3 regions of the Micromonospora tarapacensis genome follow, and region 1 is predicted to be linked to each of the others. Evidence: predicted binding sites of a transcription regulator. Region 1 holds the regulator's gene; each other region holds the start of a gene.
What was found. Region 1 encodes HrcA, which represses chaperone genes, less so after heat shock. Its sites were predicted from a motif close to GGTTNGCACNCTCNNNNNGAGNGTGCNAACC; they were not measured.
Positions count from the first base shown of each region.

Region 1 (7,287 bases):
GCGAACGTTACCGCCATCGTATCGGGTCAACGGCGCGGGCACGCTGCCCATTTCCGCCGCCCCGACGAGCCCGCACCACCGGACAAAACGGACACGGCGAACAGACGCTCCGGTCGGTCGGCAAGCGCGGTCAGGCGCGAAAGTCGTAGCGGTCGAATGTCTCCTGGTGCCGGGTGAACCGGTACGTCGCCCAGTGCAGCCGGACCACCACGCCGGCCGGGTCCCGGGTCAGCCGGAGCAGCTCGCCGACCTCCCGGCCGGCGACGGTGCGGAACACGTCCGGCCGGTCCGGCACCGGCGCGAAGACCGCCGGCGGCTTCCCGGCGGGTCGCCGGCACCCTGGGCGCGGAGGGCACCGTCGTGCCAGCGGAAGACGTACTCGAAGCCCTCGCCCCACCAGCGGCCGAGCAGCCCGCGCACGTTCGGCGGTGCCGGCTCGCCGGGCCGCCACGGGTCGATGTCGGCCGGGTCGTGCTCGGCCGCGGCGGCGAGCAGCCGGTGCGGCAGCTCCAACAGTTGCGACGCGGTCCCCGACGAGCCCAGCACGGCGCCGCCCAGCGCGCCCGGGGTGCCCTCGCCGCCCCGGCGCCCGTACACGGCGGCGAGGAAGCCGGGCATCGCACCGTCGTGCCCGACGTGGACCACCCGATCCCCCTGCGGCAGCAGGATCAGCCCGAGGCCGAACCCGGCGGCCCACACCGTCTCGTCGGTGACCGTCACCGGCCAGCGCATCTCCTCCAGGGTGGCCGGGGCGAGCACCCGACCCGCCGCGTCCAGCGCCGTCGGGTCGGCCAGGAAGGCGGCCCAGCGAGCCATGTCGGCCGCGGTGCTCCACAACTGCGCGGCGGGGCCGACCGCACCGAAGTCGGTGGGCGGCTCCGGATGCGCCGCGTCGGAGTACGCGTCGACCAGGAACCCGGTCGCGGCCCGTGGGCCCGGGGTGACCGTGGTGGCGGTCAGCCCGAGCGGGGTCAGCACCCTCTCGGCGAGCACGTCCGCCCAGGTGCCGCCGCGCACCTGCCCGACCAGCCGCCCGAGCAGCGCCATGCCCAGGTTGGAGTAGTGGTAGCGGCGCCCCGGGGCAACACCCGCTCGGCCCGGGCCAGCTCGGCGGTCAACTCGTCCGCGTCCGGCGCGCGCAGCGTGTCCCAGACGTCGCCGTACGGCTCCCGTTGCAGGCCGGCCGTGTGGGACAGCAGCCGGCGCACGGTCAGCTCGCCGTGCGCCGGCAGGTCGAGGTGCCGGCCCACCGGATCGTCGAGGTCGAGCAGGCCGTCGTCGCGGCACTGCATGATCAGCACGGCGGTGAAGGTCTTGGTCACCGACCCGATCCGGAACCGGGTCTGCTCGTCCAGCGATGTGTCGTTGCCGGTGCCGCCGACCGTGCAGGTCCACAGGGGCCGGTCGGCCCGGTGCACCGCCGCCGAGACCGCCGGCACCCGGGCCTGCGCCTGGAGCTGGCGCACCAGCCGTCCCAGCTGGCCGGCGGCTGCGGTGGCGCCGACGGCCACGGTCACCAGAAGCTCCGGGCCACCATCGGGCCGAGCGGGGCGCCGCCCAGCACGTGCGCGTGCGCGTGGAACACCTCCTGGCCGCCGTACGCCCCGATGTTGAACATCAGCCGGAACCCGTCGCCGAGCAGGCCCTCGTCCTCGGCCACCGTGGCGGCCGTGGCCAGCACCTCGCCGGCCAGCGCCGGATCGCCCTGGGCCAGGGTGGCCACGTCGGCGTAGTGCTCCTTCGGAATGACAAGCACGTGCACCGGCGCCTTCGGGTCGATGTCCCGGAAGGCGAGCGTGGCGGGGGTCTCGCGGACCACGGTGGCCGGGATCTCCCCGGCGACGATGCGGCAGAACAGGCAGTCGCTTCCCATCCGGGCAGTCTAGGTTCGGCAACGCCGACGGGGTGCGGCAGGATGGCGGGCATGACGGCACGGGCGGTATTGGTGACGGGCGGCTCGCGCGGCATCGGCCGGGCGGTGGTCCGGGCCTTCGCGACCGGTGGCGATCGGCTGGCCATCCACCACCGCGACTCGGCGGAGTTGGCCGAACAGCTCCGGACGGAGCTGCCGGGCGAGGGTCACGTGGTGGTCCGCGCGGACCTGGCCGACCCCGACGCGGTACGGGCGATGGTGGACCAGGCCGCCGACCGGCTCGGTGGACTCGACGTACTTGTCAACAACGCCGGCGTGTTCGGCCCGATCGACCCGCCGCACCCGGTCTTCGACAGCAGCTACGAGCAGTGGCGCCAGCGCTGGCGCGAGGTCCTCGACACGAACCTGTTCGGTGCGGCCAACGCCGCCTGGTGCGCCGCACAGCACATGCGGGCGCGGGGCGGACGGATCGTCAACGTCTCGTCGCGCGGCGCGTTTCGCGGCGAGCCCGCCAACCCGGCCTACGGCGCCAGCAAGGCGGGCCTCAACGCGATGGCGCAGTCACTGGCGGTGGCCCTGGCGCCGTACGGCATCGCGGTGGCCACCGTCGCGCCCGGCTTCGTCGAGACGGACATGACCAACGAGTACCTCAAGGCACCGCGGGGTGCGGCGATCCGGGCGCAGAGCCCGTTCGACCGGGTGGCCCGGCCCGAGGAGATCGCAGCCGCCGTGCACTGGCTCGCCAGCACCGAGGCGGAGTGGGCCTCCGGCACCATCATCGACCTGAACGGCGCGTCCTACCTGCGCAGCTGACGCCGCCGGCCGTACCGCACCGCACGCCCGCCACGCTTCCCACCCCGGCACGAAATCCCCTGCTCTGCTTCACCGGACGCACCCGCTGCTCTGCTTCACCGGACGCAACGGTGTCGCCAGCAACCAGGCGTTGCGTCGGTTGAAGCAGAGCAAAGGGCACGAGGAGCGACCGCCGGCCGGCGCGACACGCCGGGTCCGGGTCGCGGTGTGAACGTCACCAGCGCAGCAGACGGGTGGCCAGCAGCGCCAGGGCCGCGACACCGGCGGTGGAGGTGCGCAGCACCGAGGGCCCGAGGCGGACCGGTCGGGCGCCGGCCTCCTCGAAGGCCGACAGCTCCGCGGCGGTGATGCCGCCCTCGGGGCCGACCACCAGCACGATCTCGCCGCGTTCGGGCAGCTCGACGGTGGTCAGCCGATCCGCCGCCTCCTCGTGCAGGACGTAGCCGGCAGCGGCACCGGCGATCCGGCGGGCCACCGACACGGTCGCCTCGTCCGGAGCGCCCGCCACCACCGGCAGCCACGCCCGACGGGCCTGCTTCGCGGCCTCCCGGGCGGTCGCCACCACCTGCCCCGGGCCCGGACGCCCCGGTCACCGCGCCACTGCACCACCGAGCGGCTCGCCGCCCAGGGGACGATCTCGTCCACCCCAACCTCGGTCATCGCCTGCACCGCCAGCTCGCCCCGCTCACCCTTGGCGATGCCCTGCACCACCACCAGCCGGGGGTTCGCCGCGTCGACGTACCCGCGGCGGACCACGTCGAGGTCGAGGGTGCCCCGGCCGGCGGCGGTGACCACGGCGGTGGCCGTACCGCCCCGGCCGTCGGCGAGGAGCAACTCCTCGCCGACCCGCAGCCGCTGCACGGTGGCGGCGTGGTGGCCCTCGGGGCCGTCGAGCACCATCGAGTCGGTGGCCGGCAACGACTCGACCAGGAACAGCGGAGCGGACACGTCAGGCGTGGCCGTTGAAGGCGTCCCGCATCCGGGAGAAGAAGCCGCCCTGCTTGGTCAGCTCGGCGACCTCCTCGCCACGGGTCTTGGCGAAATCGCGCAGCATCCGCTCCTGGTCGGCGTCGAGCTTGGTGGGGGTCCGCACGTCCAGGTGGACGTAGAGGTCACCCCGGCCGGCGCCGCGCAGGTGCGGTACGCCGCGCGCCCGTAGCCGCAGCGTGCTGCCGGGCTGGGTGCCCGACTTGACGTCGACCGGCTCCTCGCTGTCCAGCGTCTTGATGGTCAGCCGGGTGCCGAGCGCGGCGGCGGTCATCGGCACGGTGACCCGGCAGTGCAGGTCGTCGCCCTTGCGGGAGAAGACGTCGTGCGGGCGCTCGTGGATCTCCACGTAGAGGTCACCGGCGGTGCCGCCGCCCGGGCCGACCTCGCCCTGCTGGGCCAGCCGGATGCGCATGCCGTCCTCCACCCCGGGGGGGATCTTGACGGTCAGCGAGCGTCGGGTCCGCACCCGGCCGTCACCGGCGCAGGTCGGGCAGGGGTGCGGGATGGTGGTGCCGTAGCCCTGGCAGGCCACGCACGGCCGGGCGGAGACCACCTGACCGAGGAACGTCCGCTGCACCGACTGCACCTCGCCCCGGCCACCGCACGCCTCGCAGGTGGCCAGATGGGTGCCGGCGGCGGTGCCGGCGCCGGCGCAGGTGGTGCAGAGCACCGCCGTGTCGACCGTGATCGGCGCCTCGACGCCGAAGGCGGTCTCCTGCAGGTCCAGCTCCAGCCGCAGGATCGCGTCGGCCCCCTGCCGGGTCCGCGGCCGCGGACCCCGCCCGGCACCGGTGGCGCCGCCGAAGAACGCGTCCATGATGTCCTGGAACCCGACGAAGGGGCCCGCGCCGCCGGGCCCGCCCGGCCCGCCGGCACCCCGCCGCCCGGCGCGAGCGGGTCGCCGCCGAGGTCGACGATCTGCCGCTTCCGGTCGTCCGAGAGGACCTCGTACGCGGCGTTGATCTCCTTGAACTTCTCCTGCGCCTCCGGATCCGGATTCACGTCCGGGTGATACTGCCGCGCCAACTTGCGGTAGGCGCGCTTGATCTCGTCGTCGGAGGCACCCCGGCTCACGCCGAGAATTCCGTAGTAGTCCCTGGCCACTGCGTTCCGTGTCCTCGTGTTCGTCTCGCGTTACGCCGGTCGGTGGCGGCAGCCTGCCGTCGGCCCTGACTGGTCAGTTCTGGGCCAGCAGCTCGCCCACGTAGCGTGCCACGGCCCTCACCGTGGCGATGGTTCCGGGGTAGTCCATCCGGGTCGGCCCCAGCACGCCCATCCCCCCGACGATGGTCGCCCCCGGGCCGTACCCGGTGCTGACCACGGAGGCCGCCCGCAGGTTGTCGATCTCGTTCTCGTCGCCGATGCGGACCCGCAGCGTGCTCGGCTCCACCTCCCCGATGAGCTTGAGCAGGACGACCTCCTCTTCGAGCGCTTCGAGGATGGGGCGCAACGAACCCTGGAAGTCGAGCAGGCCGCCCCGGGTGAGGTTGGCGGTGCCGGCCAGCGCCAGTCGCTCCTCGTGCCGCTCGACCAGCGTCTCCAGCAGCACCGTGGACAGCGTCGTCATGGCCGGACGCAGGTGCGGCAGGGACTCGTCGATGAGTGACTGCACCAGCGGCGGGGTGTCCGACAGGCGGGCACCGACCAGCTTGTCGTTCGCCAGGCGGCGCAGGTCGATGACGTCGTCGGCGAGGATCGGCGCGGGCAACTCGACCAGCCGCTGCTCGACCCGGCCCGTGTCGGCGATCATCACCAGCATCAGCCGGGTGGTGGAGATCGGCACCAGCTCCAGGTGACGCACCCGGGAACGGGCCAGGCTCGGGTACTGCACGACGGCGACCTGCCGGGTCAGCTGCGCCAGCAGCCGCACAGTGCGATGCACCACATCGTCGAGGTCGACGGCACCGGCCAGGAAGCGCTCGATCGCCCGGCGTTCGGCCGGGCTCAGCGGCTTGACCCGGCTCAGCCGGTCGACGAAGAGTCGGTAGCCACGGTCGGTGGGCACCCGCCCGGCGCTGGTGTGCGGCTGGCGGATGTAGCCCTCCTCCTCCAGCACGGACATGTCGTTGCGGACGGTGGCCGGTGAGACGCCGAGTTGGTGCCGCTCGACCAGCGCCTTGCTGCCGACCGGCTCCTGGGTGGCGACGTAGTCCTCGACGATTGCCCGGAGCACGGCGAGCTTGCGCTCGTCCAGACCCATCCTCCCCACCTCCTGTCGCAGGTCAACCGTCAGCGGCACGGCCACCAGAGGAATACTCTGGCACTCGACTGTAGCGAGTGCCAGTCTACGTCGGTGCCCCCGCCAGCGCGATGATCAAGACATCGGTCCGTACGCAAACCGATCGGTGGGTTGACACTCGCCGGTGTCGCTATGGTGCACCGTTGCCGATGGCACCTACCGTGACCTCCATGACTGAACCACCTCGCCCCCCAGACTCCGGCGACGAACCCACGACTCCACTTTCCGGGTCGCCCGGCCAGGCCGGGTATCCCCCGCCCGGGGGCTATCCGCCGCCCGGCGGCGACCAGCCGCCGCCGGCCGGGTATCCCCCACCCGGTGGCTACCCACCGCCCGGTGGCTACCCGCCGCCGGGCGGCGCGCCCGGTGTCGGCTACCCGACCGGCGGCTACGGCGCCCCGGGTGGCGGCTACGCCAGCAACGAGGACAAGACCTGGGTCCTGATCGCCCACTTCGGCGGCCCGCTGGGCGTGATCGTCGGTGGCGGCCTGTTCGGCTGGGTGGCGCCGCTGATCGCGATGATGACCCGGGGGCAGCAGTCCCCCGTCGCCCGCGCGCACTCGGTGGCCGCCCTGAACTTCCAGCTCACCTGGGCCGTCGCCGGCGTGCTGAGCTGGGTGCTCGCCACGATCACCTGCGGCCTGCTGTTCTTCGTCCCGTTCATCGTCGCGATCGTGCCGGTGATCTTCGGCATCATCGGCGGGGTCAAGGCCAACGACGGCGTGCTCTACCAGTACCCGATGACCTACGCCTTCGTGAAGCGCTGACCGCCTTCGTGAAGCGCTGACGGTCAGGGCAGCAGATCCCGCACCACGGCGTCGGCGAGCAGCCGGCCGCGCAGGGTGAGCACGGCGCGGCCGGCGGCGTGGGCGGGCTCGTCGAGCAGGCCCCGCACCGCCGCCCGCGCCGCGGCCGCCCGACCGGCGTCGCCCAGGACGTCCAGCGGCAGCCCGGTGGCCAGCCGCAGCCGGAGCATGACGTCCTCCATGTGCGCCTCGTCGCCGGTGAGCACCTCCCGGGCCAGCCCGGGTGACCCTCCGGCGGCGAGGCGTTGCGCGTACCCGGCGGGGTGCTTGACGTTCCACCAGCGCACGCCGCCGACGTGGCTGTGCGCCCCCGGCCCGAGGCCCCACCAGTCCCCGCCGGTCCAGTAGAGCAGGTTGTGCCGGCACCGGGCGGCCGGCGTACGGGCCCAGTTGGAGACCTCGTACCAGGAGAAACCGGCCGCGTCGAGGGCGGCCTCAGCGGCCAGGTAACGGTCCGCGGCCACGTCCTCGTCGGGGTACGGCAACTCGCCGCGCCGCATCCGGGCGGCCAGCCGGGTGCCGTCCTCGACGATCAGGGCGTACGCGCTGACGTGGTCCACCCCCGC
Region 1 covers NZ_JAHCDI010000004.1:54,435-61,721, reverse strand. Annotated here, with positions in the region: partial or broken gene KIF24_RS06345 (serine hydrolase domain-containing protein) at 131-1,511, opposite strand; gene KIF24_RS06340 (histidine triad nucleotide-binding protein) at 1,514-1,873, opposite strand; gene KIF24_RS06335 (SDR family NAD(P)-dependent oxidoreductase) at 1,925-2,686, shown strand; partial or broken gene KIF24_RS06330 (16S rRNA (uracil(1498)-N(3))-methyltransferase) at 2,901-3,634, opposite strand; partial or broken gene dnaJ (molecular chaperone DnaJ) at 3,636-4,780, opposite strand; gene hrcA (heat-inducible transcriptional repressor HrcA) at 4,854-5,876, opposite strand; gene KIF24_RS06315 (DUF4870 domain-containing protein) at 6,086-6,682, shown strand; gene hemW (radical SAM family heme chaperone HemW) at 6,706-7,287, opposite strand, start outside.

Region 2 (7,287 bases), on a different contig from region 1:
AAGCCCGCCGGCAAGGGCGACCCGCTGCGGATGACCAAGACGTTTCACGTGGTGCCCCGGGGAGTCGCCCTGGTCGTCGCCTGCAACACCTTCCCGACCTGGAACTCGTACCCGGGACTGTTCGCCTCGCTGGTCACCGGCAACCCGGTGGTGGTCAAGCCGCACCCGCGCGCCGTGCTACCGCTGGCCATCACGGTTCGGTACGCCCGCGAGGTGCTCGCCGAGGCCGGCTTCGACCCGAACCTGGTGCTGCTCGCCCCCGAGGCCCCCGGCGAGCGGTTGGCCTCCACGCTGGCCCTGCATCCGGCGGTCAGGATCGTCGACTTCACCGGTTCCACCGAGTACGGCGACTGGCTGGAGGCCAACGCCCGGCAGGCGTCGGTGTACACCGAGAAGGCGGGCCTGAACACGGTGGTGGTCGATTCGACCGACGACTTCGCCGGGATGTGCCGCAACCTGGGCTTCACGCTGACGCTCTACAGCGGCCAGATGTGCACCACCTCGCAGAACATCCTCATCCCCCGCGGCGGGATCGACACCGACCAGGGGCACAAGAGCTTCGACGAGGTGGCCGCCGGGATCGCCGCGGCGATCGGCAAACTCACCGCCGACCCGGCCCGCGGTGTGGAGCTGACCGGTGCGATCGTCAACGACGGCGTGCTGGAGCGCCTGGACGAGGTCACCAAGGTCGGCCAGCCGGTGTTGGAGTCACGGGTCGTCGAGCACCCGTCGTTCCCGGACGCCGTCGTGCGTACGCCGACCATCGTCAAGCTGGACGCCGACGACACCGCGACCTACGCGCGGGAGTGGTTCGGGCCGATCTCCTTCGCCATCGCGACCGACTCCACCGCGCACAGCCTTGAGATCCTGCGCTCGACCGTGCGGGAGAAGGGTGCACTCACGGCGGCGGTCTACTCCACCGAAGAGGCGGTGCTGGACGCCACCGAGAAGGCCGCGATCGAGGTCGGGGTGCACCTGTCCGGCAACCTCACCGGCGGCGTCTTCGTGAACCAGTCGGCGGCCTTCTCCGACTTCCACGGCAGCGGCGCGAACGCGGCGGCGAATGCGGCGTTGACCGATGGCGCGTACGTCGCCAACCGCTTCCGCATCGTGCAGAGTCGCCGGCACAGCTGAGAGCTGGGCGCGGGTTTGCGGGTGGGGCGAGGCGCCCGACGCCTACGCCGCGCGGCGCATCTGGAGTTCGCGGAGGGCGGGAATCCTCGGGTGCGGGACGCGCACGCCGGTGTCCACGAAGCCGAGCCGCTGGTAGGCCCGGTAGGCGCGGTCGTTGCCCACCACCACCTCGAGCATCAGTTCGTCGCGCCCGCAGGCCCGTGACCATGCGGCGACCCCGGCGACCAGATCGGCGAGCAGGCCGTTGCCTCGCCAGGCCGGGGTGAGGTAGACCGCGTAGAGCACGGTCAACCCGGGCTCTGTCGGGTGTGCCATCCCACCCGCGTGCCCGACCAGCCGACCGCCCGGGTCCGCCACGAACTGTGCCGTGTGGGTGCCGGCCGAGACCTGGGCGATCCGGGCGGCGTACTCGGCGTGCGGGCGGGCTGCCGCCTCGGCGATCGTCTCCAGGAAGGCCAGCGGTGCGTCGGCGAGCATCTCCAGGCGCAGCGCCCGCATCCGGGCGGCGTCCGCCGGCTCGACCCGGCGGACGGGTGCCCGCCGCATGCCGGTTCCGTCGGTGACACTCGTCATGCCCGGATACTTATCACAATGACGGACGACGATGCCGAAGGGCTGCAATACGTCCGATTTGTGGTCGTGCGCCTCCGTCACGCCTCGTGTACCGTGCGATTTCGGTCACCCGTTTCAGTGGTCGTCGCCGATTGCCGAGACCGGTGGTTCCGGGTCGTCGGCGCGTGCGTCGGCGACCCGAAGTAGTGGCACGCCGCGCAGAGTGAGGACAAGACCGTGGCACAGGGCACCGTGAAGTGGTTCAACGCCGAGAAGGGCTACGGCTTCATCGCCGTCGACGGCGGGCAGGACGTCTTCGTCCACTTCTCCGCGATCGAGATGGACGGCTACAAGGCGCTGGACGACGGCCAGCGGGTGGAGTTCGAGATCGCCCAGGGCCAGAAGGGCCCACAGGCCGAGCAGGTACGCCTCATCGCCTGAGGCAGGTCCCCACCCGCCGACCGATCGCCGGCCAGGGGCGGCGTGATCGTGGCCGGAGGGGGGCTGCGGTGCGGACGCCTCACGAGGGAAGATCATGGACCGATCCGGCCATCGCTGAGGAGCGTCCATGTCCGACCAGCCACCCCCGGCGGGTCCGTCCTCGCCCACCCCCGGCGAGTCTCCCGGCACGCCGCCGGCCTGGGGCGGTCATCCCGCCGGCCCGGCGCCCGGCCAGCCGCCCCACGCCGCGGTGCCGCCCTATCCGGGCCAGCCGCCCTACCCCGGTCAGCCGGCCTACGGCTGGTACCACCCGGGCGGGTACGGGCACGATCCTTCCGATCCGCTGGTGACCCCGCCCGGGGCGGGGCTCGGCGCCTGGTTCGCGCGTTGTGCGGGGGCGGCCCGCCGGGGCTGGCGCCCGCTGCTGCCGATCCTCGTGCTCACCCAGGTGCTGCCCGGGGCGGTGCTGTCGGTGCTCACGCTGGCCGTCGATCCCTCGGCACGCTGGGACGCCGAGCTCGCCGGTGATGCCGCCGCGCTGCCCGCGACCTTCTGGACGGACCTGTCCACGCTGCTGGTCGTCCTGCTCGGCGGCAGTCTGCTTCTCGGCCTGGTGCAGTGCCTCGGCTGGGCCGCCGGCACCTGGGTGATCGCCCGGCAGGCGGCCGGCGAGCCGGTCACTGCCGGCGCGGCCCTGCGTTACGGCCTGCGCCGGGCGCCCGGACTCTGGGGTTGGTCGCTGCTCGTCGTGCTGATCGTCGGCATCGGGTTCTGCCTGTGCTTCCTGCCCGGCGTCTACGCGGCGTTCGCGCTCGCCATGGCCGGCCCGGTGTACCTGTTCGAGCGGCGGGATCCGATCGGCCGGTCGCACCGGATGCTGCGCGACCGGCTGGGGCTGCTGCTCGGCCGGGTGGCGCTGGTGGCCGCCGCCGTGATCAGCGTCTCACTGGTCACGGGCCTGGTCGAGTCGGTGGCGATCCTGCCGTTCGGCGCCACCGCGCTCGACTCGCCGGGCACGGCGGTGGGAGTCGTCCTCACGATCGTGGTGGTGTCGGTGTTGACGCTGCCGGCGTACCTCGCCCAACTGGTCGGGCTCGTCGTCACCTACGCCGAGCAGCGTGCCCATGAAGGCCCGGTCAACGGCGCGCAACTGGCCGCCGAACTCGGCTGACCCGGGCCATCGTGCTTGCACTCGGCAGGGCAGAGTGCTAAACAAGTCATTGGCACTCGCATGGCGTGAGTGCCAACTGGTCGGGACGGTGGGGCTGCGGTCGCGCTCGTGACATAACCACGGGTGGGGCACGTGGCCGGTCGTCGCGGGCTATCCGGCCCGGCCGAGGAGACGTCGCCGTCGCCAGGTGGCGACGTCCCAAGGTGCGTACACCAGACGGCCCATCCGGGGCACACACTCGGGTGGCCCGTGAGTGTCCAGGAGGACAACGCCGTATGGCCAAGATGATCGCGTTCGACGAAGAGGCGCGCCGCGGCCTCGAGCGGGGCATGAACCAGCTCGCCGACGCCGTAAAGGTGACCCTCGGCCCCAAGGGCCGCAACGTCGTGCTCGAGAAGAAGTGGGGTGCCCCCACCATCACCAACGATGGTGTGAGCATCGCCAAGGAGATCGAGCTCGAGGACCCGTACGAGAAGATCGGCGCCGAGCTGGTCAAGGAGGTCGCCAAGAAGACCGACGACGTGGCCGGTGACGGCACGACGACGGCGACCGTCCTGGCCCAGGCCCTCGTCCGCGAGGGTCTGCGCAACGTGGCCGCCGGTGCCAACCCGATGGCCCTGAAGCGGGGCATCGAGGCCGCGGTCGCGAGCGTCTCGGAGGAGCTGCTGAAGCTCGCCAAGGACGTCGAGACCAAGGAGCAGATCGCCTCCACCGCCTCCATCTCCGCTGGTGACAGCAGCGTCGGCGAGATCATCGCCGAGGCGATGGACAAGGTCGGCAAGGAAGGCGTCATCACCGTCGAGGAGAGCAACACCTTCGGCCTTGAGCTTGAGCTCACCGAGGGTATGCGCTTCGACAAGGGCTACATCTCGGCCTACTTCATGACCGACCCGGAGCGTATGGAGGCCGTCTTCGACGACCCGTACATCCTGATCGCGAACAGCAAGATCTCGTCGGTCAAGGATCTGCTCCCGATCCTGGAGAAGGTCATGCAGGGCGGCAAGCCGCTGCTGATCATCGCCGAGGACCTGGAGGGCGAGGCCCTGGCCACCCTGGTGGTCAACAAGGTCCGCGGCACCTTCAAGTCGGTCGCCGTCAAGGCGCCGGGCTTCGGTGACCGCCGCAAGGCCATGCTGACCGACATCGCCATCCTCACCGGTGGCCAGGTCATCAGCGAGGAGGTCGGCCTCAAGCTGGACGCCGCCGGCCTCGACATGCTGGGCCGTGCCCGCAAGGTCGTGGTGACCAAGGACGAGACCACGATCGTCGACGGTGCCGGCGATGCCGAGCAGATCCAGGGCCGGGTCAACCAGATCCGGGCCGAGATCGACAAGAGCGACTCCGACTACGACCGGGAGAAGCTGCAGGAGCGCCTGGCCAAGCTGGCCGGCGGTGTTGCGGTGATCAAGGTCGGCGCGGCCACCGAGGTCGAGCTCAAGGAGCGCAAGCACCGTATCGAGGACGCGGTCCGCAACGCCAAGGCCGCCGTCGAGGAGGGCATCGTCCCGGGTGGTGGCGTCGCGCTGGTGCAGGCCGGCAAGACCGCCTTCGACAAGCTCGACCTGGCCGGCGACGAGGCGACCGGTGCGCAGATCGTCAAGATCGCGCTGGACGCTCCGCTGCGGCAGATCGCCGTCAACGCCGGCCTCGAGGGCGGCGTCGTGGTCGAGCGGGTCCGCAACCTGGATGCCGGTCACGGCCTCAACGCTGCCAGCGGCGAGTACGTCGACCTGCTGGCCGCGGGCATCATCGACCCGGCCAAGGTGACCCGTTCGGCGCTGCAGAACGCCGCGTCGATCGCCGCGCTGTTCCTCACCACCGAGGCCGTCGTGGCGGACAAGCCGGAGAAGACCCCGGCCGCCCCGGCTGGCCCGGGTGGCGGGGACATGGACTTCTGAGTCCAGCTCCAACCGCAAAGGGGCGGTCCGCGTCAGCGGACCGCCCCCTTTTCGCTATGTCGGCAGCGGTCGCTGGTTCCGTCGCTTCTGCGCCCGGTCGTACGGCGGGCGGTGCGGAACCGGTTCGTCCACCAGGGTGACCGGTTCCTCCGGCGGCTCACTCGCTCCGGTCATCTCCGCGAGCTGCGCGGCGTCGCCGTAGTCGAGCCGGTCGATCGCCAGTTGGTCGGGGAGTTCGTGTACCGGGGTCCAGGTGACCGGCGGCGCGTCCTGGGTCTGATCGTCCTCCATGGTCATGCTGCCTCCTCTACCCGAACGGTAGGGGGCGTCGATGACCCGGGCGGGCGAATGGCAGATTCAAGAACTATTGGCTGTCTGCCGTCTCCGTGGTTCGGAGCGGCTTCCGGTAGAGAAAGAACACCCGCTCGATACGGGCGCCCGCGCTACCCGAATAGAAGGGGATCGGCCCGACCCAGCCAATCTGCGCGGCCTCGACTCCCGCCGCCCGCTGGTCGCGCAGACAGCGACGCAGGAGGACGCCGCCGATGCCCGACCCTTCGGCGGCGGGCGCGGTGCCCATCGGTCCGAACCAACTCGGCCGGGACGACCCGTACGCCGCAAAGCCGAGCACCTCACCGTGGCGTTCGGCCAGGTGGCAGCCGGCGTCGGGGCGGCCGAGCGAACCGGCCAACTCGGCATCCCAGGTGCCGCCGAAGGTCGCCTGGGCGAACGCGGCGAGCGCCGGCAGGTCGGCCGGCTCCGCGCGGCGTACCGTCACCGCCTGCCCGGCCAACCGGGCCTCGGCGACCTCCGTCGACCGCAGCGCCGGCGACCCGTCGTCCGACAGGTCGGCGGTCATGTTCCAGGCGGTACGGTCCTGCCGGTAGCCGAGCGCGAGCGCGAGACAGACGGCCGGGGTGTAGCGCACGTCAATGCCCGGCCAGGCATAGTGCGGCGGGTTTCCGGCGAGCAGCACCTCGCCTGCGCCGAGGTCGGCCAGCGCCCGTTCGGCGTGCCCGAGCAGGGCCCGCCCGACGCCCCGCCGCCGCAGCCGCGGCTCCACCGCCAGCAGATCCACGTGCCCGACTCGCCCGTCAGCGGCGGAGAGGGAGCTGATCAGTACGCCGACCAGCTCTTCCTCCCGGTGGGCACCGAGCACCCGTACCGTCCGGTCGGCGGCGGCCCGTGGCCAGAGCGTCGCCACGAGCGGCCCCGCCTCGGCCGCGTCCTCCGGCAGGTCGAGCGCCCGCCGGCAGAGTGCCGCCACCTCGGGCGTCTGCTCGACGGTCAACTCGGCGATGCTGATCCCGGCGTCCATGGCTGCCGACCCTAGATCAAATCAGGCGCCGGTGTCAGTCCTGACCGGCGTCGCCTCCCATCATCGGCGGTCAGCGCGGCCCGACGGTCAGGATTGACCGGTGACGTGAACGGCCCCGCAGCACAGGGCCACGACGAGGGCCGGCACGCCGAGCAGGATCAGCAGCGCCAGGCCACGCCACCGGGCTGTCGAGGGGAGCGGGAGGGGAGTCGCCGTCGCCGGGGAACGACCGTCATCCATGAGTCCGCAAGATAGCAGTTCCAGGCTTCCCCGAATTTATGATCTCCGGTCTGGTCAGCCGCGAGGTGTGCGGATCAGCAGGCTCGCCTCGACCTCTTCCGTGCCGACCGCGGCGTAGAAATGAGGGGTGTCGGCGGCCCAGGAGACGTGGTCGCCGGGGCCGGCCGACAGGGCGCGCCGACCGGCCCGACCCGGGCCTGGCCGCGGAAGACGGACAGGTGCTCGGTCGCGCCGGCCGGGTGGGCGGGCGAGACCTGCTCGACGCCGACGACGATGCGCAGGGCGAACAGCTCGTAGGTGGCGGCCGGCTCCTCGAAGACCTCCAGCAGCGTCGACACCACCGCCTCGCCCCGCACCGGTGAGGCGGCCGTGGCCGGGGCGCCGCGGTCGAGTGTCAGCGCGCTCATCGGCACACCGAGTGCGGCGGCGATCGCGTAGAGGGTCTCCAGTCGCGGATCGCGGGTGCCGTTCTCCAGTCCGGACAGGGTCGCCTTTCCCACGCCGGCCAGGCGGGCCAGTTCGGAGAGGGTCAG
Region 2 covers NZ_JAHCDI010000003.1:295,142-302,428, forward strand. Annotated here, with positions in the region: gene paaN (phenylacetic acid degradation protein PaaN) at 1-1,134, shown strand, start outside; gene KIF24_RS02230 (GNAT family N-acetyltransferase) at 1,177-1,707, opposite strand; gene KIF24_RS02235 (cold-shock protein) at 1,924-2,127, shown strand; gene KIF24_RS02240 (hypothetical protein) at 2,255-3,298, shown strand; gene groL (chaperonin GroEL) at 3,574-5,196, shown strand; gene KIF24_RS02250 (hypothetical protein) at 5,251-5,487, opposite strand; gene KIF24_RS02255 (GNAT family N-acetyltransferase) at 5,561-6,514, opposite strand; gene KIF24_RS02260 (hypothetical protein) at 6,602-6,754, opposite strand; gene KIF24_RS02265 (helix-turn-helix domain-containing protein) at 6,829-7,287, opposite strand, start outside.
Region 2: groL (chaperonin GroEL) is a predicted target of HrcA. The motif match lies at 3,346-3,376, and genes of this name have one in related genera.

Region 3 (7,287 bases), on a different contig from region 1:
CGAGCTGTGGTCGAGTTCAGTCCGCCGGGCGGCAGACCAGGACCGTCGGGGCGGCGGCGACCCGGGTGAGCACCAGGCTCGCCGACTGGTCGCCGGCCAGCCGCAGGTCGCGCCGGAGCCGCTCGGGTTCCAGCGCGGAGCCGCGCTTGAGGATCTCCACCCGGCCGACCCGGCGCTCCCGCAGCAGCACCCGCAACCGCTTGAGGGAGAACGGCAGCACGTCGGTCACCGCCAGGCAGCGGGCGTACGGCGTGCGCTGGGCCGCGTCGGCGTAGAGGTAGGCGATGGTCGGGTCGGCGAGGGTGGCGTCCAGGTCGGCGGCCAGCTCGGCGATCAGGTGCGCACGCACCACCGCCGGATCCGGGTCGTACACGAAGCGCCGCACCGCCCCGACCGGTGCCTCGCGCGCCCCCGTTCCGGTCAGCTGGTACGCCGCCGGGCCGTCGGCGCGGTCGGGCGGTTGATGGGCGGGGGCCGCTGCTCCACCTGAGGCGTCAACCGGAAGCCTCTCCTTCAACACGGTCGCCCGGCGGGAGACCTCGGCCAGGTCGCCGCACCAGAGGGCCGCCTCGACCAGGTCACCGTCGACGCTCACCCACTCCGCCTCCGCGCCGGGCGGGATCAGCGCGTGGTCGATCCCCGGCGCGACCTTCACCACCGTGCGCGGCACCCGTTCGGCCAGGCCGGTCACGAAGTCCCACGGCGGTGAGTACGAGTTCGGGTCGAAGATCCGGCGACCGGTGCCGGCTCGGCGTCGGGCCGGGTCGCAGAAGACCGCCTCGACCCGGGTCACGTCGAACGCCGTCGCGTCGCCACACTCGACGGTGACCAGGTCGGCCAGTCCGGCGGCCTGGGCGTTCGCCTCGGCCAGCGCAGCGGTGAGCGGGTCCGCCTCCACCGCGTACACCCGGATGTCGACGCGGGCGGCGGCGAGCGCGTCGGCGCCCAGCCCGCAGCCCAGGTCGGCCAGTGTGCGCACCCCGGCGGCGCGCAGCCGCCGCGCCCGCCGGTCGGCGACGACCCGCCGGGTGGCCTGCTCCAGCCCGGGCCGGGTGAAGAACATCCCGGCCGCCGCCGGCCCGAACTTGCCGGTCGCCCGGCGGCGCAGCTCGGCCTGGGTCAGTGCTGCCGCCGCGAGCCCGCCGGGCACCCCGGCCGAGCGCAGCGCCACCGCCGCGGCCAGCGGATCGCCGCCGGCCACCCGGGCCGCCGCGTCGAGCGCGGCCGACCCCTCGGGCGTACGCAACGCGGCGAACTGCTCCAGATCCACCCGCCCATTCTTCCGCCCCGCCCGACGCCCTCAGCCGGGGGTGGGGCGGGGGTCGGGTCGGCGCAAAGGGAGGCGGCGGGTCGGGGTTGGTCAGCGGGTGGGGGCGTGGGGGCGACGAAGGCGCGCCAGGCGTCGGGAGTGAAGGCGAGCACCGGGCCGGTCGGGTCCTTGCTGTCGCGCACGGCGACCAGGCCGGGCAGGTTGTCGGCGACCTCGACGCAGGCGCCGCCATTGCTGTTGCTGCGGGAGGACTTGCGCCAGGCGGCACGGGTCAGGTCCATGACTTCGCCACTTCCTCGATCAGGCGGGCGGACTGCCGGTGCGGCAGCGCCTCACCGGCCACAGTCTCCCACTGCCGCCCCAGGGCGGCAAGGTCGTTCGGACTGTCCACGGTGTGCCCCCGGAGCTGGTTGTCCAGGTGCGCCACCTCGGTGCCGTCGGCCAGCCGGGCCAGCACGAAGGGGCCGTTGAGCCCGATGTACCACGGGGTCTCGGCCGGCACGATCCGGACCTGGACGTGCGGGCGGTCGGCGAGGCCGCGCAGGTGCTCCAGTTGCTCGCGCATGGTCGCGCGCTTGCCGACCTGCCGGCGCAGCACCTGCTCGTCGAGCACCGCGACGAGCTGCGGTGGCTCCTCGCGGGTGAGCACCTCCTGCCGGGCCATCCGGGCCAGCACCCGCTTCTCGATCTGCTCGTCGGTCAGCGGCGGACCGGCCCGGAGCATCGCCCGTGCGTACGCCTCGGTCTGGAGCAGGCCCGGCACCACGGCCGGGTCGTACCAGCGCAGCGCGACCGCCTCCCGTTCGATCTCGCCCCACGGCCGGAACCAGTCCGGCTCGGCGTGCAGCCGGATCAGCTCCAGCATCCCGACGAAGAGACCGCCGGTTTCCAGCACCTTGTCGACCCGGGCCAGGTAGTCGGCGCTGAGCTGGTTCGGGCCGATCTCCATCGCGCTCACCGCCGAGGTGGAGTAGTTGATCATCTTGCTCAACTCCTCCTGGCTGAGCCCGCGTACTTTGCGGGCCCGGCGCAGCTGGTCGCGCAGGAACCCCAGGGTTGGTACGTCCGCCATCTGTCCGCCCTCCGTGACGTGTTCGCGCCGGAGAGTAAGGGTGCGTCGTGCGGCGGGGAAGTGATTGTCGGCGTGTTGCGGTCAACGCTGGCGAACGACGGCGGAAGAGTGTGGAAAGAGTGGCGACGCGGGTGCCCAGGCGTGGCGACACGAGGGTGGCGGATTGGCACTCTCCTTGACGGAGTGCTAGCCGAGGAATAACCTGCGATTAGCACTCTCACCCTGAGGGTGCCAACCTTCGGGCCCTGGTGTCCGGGGGTTGAACGCCAGGCGGACCGGCACCCGCGACGACGGCCCCGCCCGGTGGCATGTGGCAGATTGACGCCGGCCGGCGTGCCGACCGGCAACGAAACCAGTACCCCAGGAGGGTATGCCCGTGACTACCGCGACCAAGGTTGCGATCAAGCCGCTCGAGGACCGCATCGTGGTCCAGGCGAACGAGGCCGAGACCACCACCGCCTCGGGCATCGTGATCCCCGACACCGCCAAGGAGAAGCCGCAGGAGGGCACCGTCCTCGCTGTCGGCCCGGGCCGGATCGACGACAAGGGCAACCGCGTGCCGATCGACGTCTCCGTCGGCGACACCGTCCTCTACTCGAAGTACGGCGGCACCGAGGTCAAGTACGCCGGCGAGGAGTACCTGGTGCTCTCCGCCCGCGACGTCCTCGCGGTCATCGAGAAGTAAGCAACCGATCAGTGTCGTTGCCCCGGTCCGGCTCGCCGGGCCGGGGCAACGTCGCTTCGAAGGGACATTCATGGCGAAGATCCTGAGCTTCTCGGACGACGCCCGGCACCTGCTGGAGCACGGTGTCAACGCACTCGCGGACGCGGTCAAGGTCACCCTCGGCCCGCGCGGGCGCAACGTCGTCCTGGACAAGAAATTCGGTGCGCCGACGATCACCAACGATGGTGTGACCATCGCCAAGGAGATCGAGCTCACCAACCCGTACGAGAACCTCGGTGCGCAGCTGGTCAAGGAGGTGGCGACCAAGACCAACGACGTCGCCGGCGACGGGACCACCACCGCGACGGTGCTGGCCCAGGCCATGGTCCGGGAGGGCCTGCGCAACGTCACCGCGGGCACCAACCCGGCCGGCCTCAAGCGGGGCATCGACGCCGCCGCCACCAAGGTCTCCGAGGCGTTGCTCGGCCGGGCCGTCGAGGTCTCCGACCGGAAGTCGGTCGCGCACGTCGCGACGATCTCCGCGCAGGACGCCACCATCGGCGAGCTGATCGCCGAGGCGATGGAGAAGGTCGGCCGCGACGGTGTGATCACCGTCGAGGAGGGTTCCGCCCTGCTGACCGAGCTGGACGTCACCGAGGGCCTCCAGTTCGACAAGGGCTTCATCTCGCCGAACTTCGTCACCGACGCGGAGTCGCAGGAGTCGGTCCTGGAGGACGCCTACGTCCTGATCACCACGCAGAAGATCTCGGCGATCGAGGAGCTGCTGCCGCTGCTGGAGAAGGTCCTCCAGAACAACAAGCCGCTGCTGATCATCGCCGAGGACGTCGAGGGGCAGGCGCTGTCCACCCTGGTGGTCAACGCGATCCGCAAGACCATCAAGGTCTGCGCGGTCAAGGCCCCCGGCTTCGGCGACCGCCGCAAGGCGATGCTCCAGGACATGGCGATCCTCACCGGCGCCGAGCTGGTCGCCCCCGAACTGGGCTACAAGCTCGACCAGGTCGGCCTGGAGGTGCTGGGCAGCGCCCGGCGCATCGTGGTCGACAAGGAGAACACCACCGTCGTCGACGGCGGTGGCCAGAGCAGCGAGGTCGCCGACCGGGTGGCCCAGATCCGCAAGGAGATCGAGGCTTCGGACTCCGAGTGGGACCGGGAGAAGCTCGCCGAGCGGCTGGCCAAGCTCTCCGGTGGCATCGCGGTGGTCAAGGTCGGCGCGGCCACCGAGGTCGAGATGAAGGAGCGCAAGCACCGCATCGAGGACGCCATCTCCGCGACCAAGGCCGCGGTCGAGGAGGGTACGGTGCCCGGCGGCGGTGCCGCCCTGGTGCAGATCCGGAGCGTCCTCGACGACGACCTCGGCTTCACCGGCGACGAGAAGGTCGGCGTGTCGATCGTGCGCAAGGCACTTGTCGAGCCGCTGCGCTGGATCGCGCAGAACGCCGGTCACGACGGCTACGTGGTCGTGCAGAAGGTCGCCGCCAGCGAGTGGGGTCACGGCCTCGACGCCGCCGTCGGCGAGTACGTCGACCTGGCCAAGGCCGGCATCCTCGACCCGGTCAAGGTGACCCGCAACGCGGTCACCAACGCCGCGTCGATCGCCGGTCTGCTGCTCACCACCGAGAGCCTGGTGGTGGAGAAGCCGACGGAGCCGGAGCCCGCCGCGGGCGGCCACGGCCACTCCCACGGCCACAGCCACCAGCACGGCCCGGGCTTCTGATCCCTGCCGTACGCCGGACGCGGGGCGCACCGTCATCGGACGGTGCGCCCCGCGCGTCCGTGCAGCTGATCTGCGGCCGGAAAGGATTACGGAACGCTGACGTGACTACCGGATGGGTGGCCCGGTCGGAAACACTGGGCGGGTGAGCAGCACGACACCCAGATATGCCGCGCTGGCCGGCGTCGCCGCCGCTGCGGCGGCCATCGGCACCGCCGAACTGGTTGCCGCCCTGACCGGCCCCCGGTCGTCCCCGCTCGTAGCGGTCGGCGGTCTCGTCGTAGACACCGCCCCCGAGCCGGTCAAGCGGTTCGGCATCGAGGTCTTCGGCACGAACGACAAGATCGCCCTGCTGGTCGGTACGGCACTGCTGCTCGGCGGCTTCGCCGCCCTGATCGGCATGCTGGCCGCCCGGCGGTTGACGGTGGGCCTGGCCGGCATCGTCGTCTTCGGCGGGATCGGCGCGGCGGCGGCCCTGACCCGGGCCGGTGCGGACGCCGCCGACGTGCTGCCGTCACTGCTCGGGGCGGCGGTCGGCGGGGTGGCACTCTGGGCGTTCGTCGCAGGCCCGCTGGAACTCGACCCCTGGCCCTGGTCCCCACCGACATCGGCCGGCCCGACAGCGTCCGCCGGAAGCACACCACTCCCTGAAGGTCCGGGGCGACGGGTCGACCCGGATTCGCGGCGGCGGTTCCTCACCGGTGTCGGGACGGTGCTCGGGGTGGCCGCCGTCGGGGGCGTCGCCGGGCGGTGGCTGGCCGGCCGCCAGGGGTGTCGGCCGCCCGCGAGGCGATCACGCTGCCGGCACCGGTCTCTCCCGCACCGCCGGTGCCGGCCGGCGCCGACCTGACCCAGCCCGGGCTGGCCAGCTACGTCACGTCCAACCGAGGCTTCTACCGGATCGACACCGCGCTCGTGGTGCCGCAGGTCGATCCCGAGACCTGGCGGTTGCGCATCCACGGCCGGGTCCGCAACCCGGTCACGCTGAGCTACGCCGACCTGCTCGCCCGGCCGATGGTGGAGCGGTACGTGACCCTGGCCTGCGTCTCCAACGAGGTCGGCGGCGACCTGATCGGCAACGCCCGGTGGCTCGGCGTGCCGATCCGGGAACTGCTCGACGAGGCGGCACCGCTCGACGGAGCCGACCAGGTGGTCGGGCGCTCGATCGACGGCTGGACCTGCGGCACGCCGACCGCGGTGCTGCGCGACGGGCGGGACGCCCTGCTCGCGGTCGGGATGAATGGCGAGCCGCTGCCGGTGCAGCACGGCTTTCCCGCCCGGATGGTGGTGCCCGGCCTGTACGGCTACGTGTCGGCCTGCAAGTGGATCACCGAGCTGGAGCTGACCAGCTTCGCCGACTTCGACGCGTACTGGGTGCCCCGGGGTTGGTCGGCGCAGGGGCCGGTGAAGACGCAGTCGCGGATCGACACTCCCCGCCCGCGCAACCGCCCGGCCGCCGGCCCGGTCGTGGTCGCGGGTGTCGCCTGGGCGCAGCACCGGGGCATCGACCGCGTCGAGGTACGCGTCGACGACGGGCCCTGGCAGGAGGCGGAGTTGGCCCCGACGGTCTCGGTCGACACCTGGGTGCAGTGGTCGTGGCGGTGGCCGGCCACCGCGGGCGAGCACACCCTCCAGGTCCGGGCCACGGACAGCACCGGCGAGACCCAGACCGGCCAGCGGCAGGACGTCGCCCCCGACGGCGCGACCGGTTGGCACACCGTCACGCTCACCGTCACCTGATCCAGTTCGCGCACCGCAACCGCTCCCTGGGCTTCGGCGCTGGCTGCGGGAGCCGCGTCCAGCAGGCGCGGGCACTGTCGAGCTGGTGGCGCACACGGATCGCTTCTCGATCGCGCGGCGCCCTCAGGTGACAGCACAGACGGATCAGCTCGACAGACGCCACCCGAGGGTATGCCGCCAGCGCGTCCCGATACCGCCCAGTCTCTCCAGCCGCAGCCGCAGCCGCAGCCGCAGCCTCGGTCGGTGGTGGGGTAGACACGGCGACGCCGCGTCCCGGCATCGGGACGCGGCGTCGGTTGCCTGCGTCAGGCGACGTTGCGCTGGGCGGGCAGTGCCGATCGGTGGGGGCTGCCCAGTCGGGCCTCCAGCCGGTTGACGTCGACCCGGGTCTGCCGGCGATCGGCGAGATCCTCCCAGCCGACCGCGAGCAGCCGCAGCCGCTCGGACTCGCTGAAGCCACCCCACACGCCGTACGGCTCCCGTACCGACAGGGCGTGCGCGGCGCACTCGGCCCGGACCGGGCAGGTGCGGCAGACGGCCTTGGCGGAGGACTCCCGGCGCAGCCGGGAGGTGCCCCGCTCCCCGTCCGGGTGGAAGAACTGGGCGCTGTCCCGGCCTCGGCAGGCACCGAGCCGCTGCCAATCCCAGAGGTCGATGATGGGTCCGGGCAGTCTACGTACGTTCGACATCAGCACCCCTCCTCTCGCGCGGCACCGCGAGACGTTTTTGGCCGGCTGTCCGGGCGGCGGGCCGCGCAGGCGCACCGTTCCCGGCCTGGCCCCTCCCGTACCCGGACCGCTCTCGACTCA
Region 3 covers NZ_JAHCDI010000003.1:613,332-620,618, forward strand. Annotated here, with positions in the region: gene KIF24_RS03800 (THUMP-like domain-containing protein) at 17-1,270, opposite strand; partial or broken gene KIF24_RS03805 (DUF397 domain-containing protein) at 1,372-1,551, opposite strand; gene KIF24_RS03810 (helix-turn-helix domain-containing protein) at 1,542-2,342, opposite strand; gene groES (co-chaperone GroES) at 2,713-3,027, shown strand; gene groL (chaperonin GroEL) at 3,098-4,741, shown strand; partial or broken gene KIF24_RS03825 (molybdopterin-dependent oxidoreductase) at 4,884-6,478, shown strand; gene KIF24_RS03830 (WhiB family transcriptional regulator) at 6,784-7,167, opposite strand.
Region 3: groES (co-chaperone GroES) is a predicted target of HrcA. The motif match lies at 2,549-2,579, and genes of this name have one in related genera.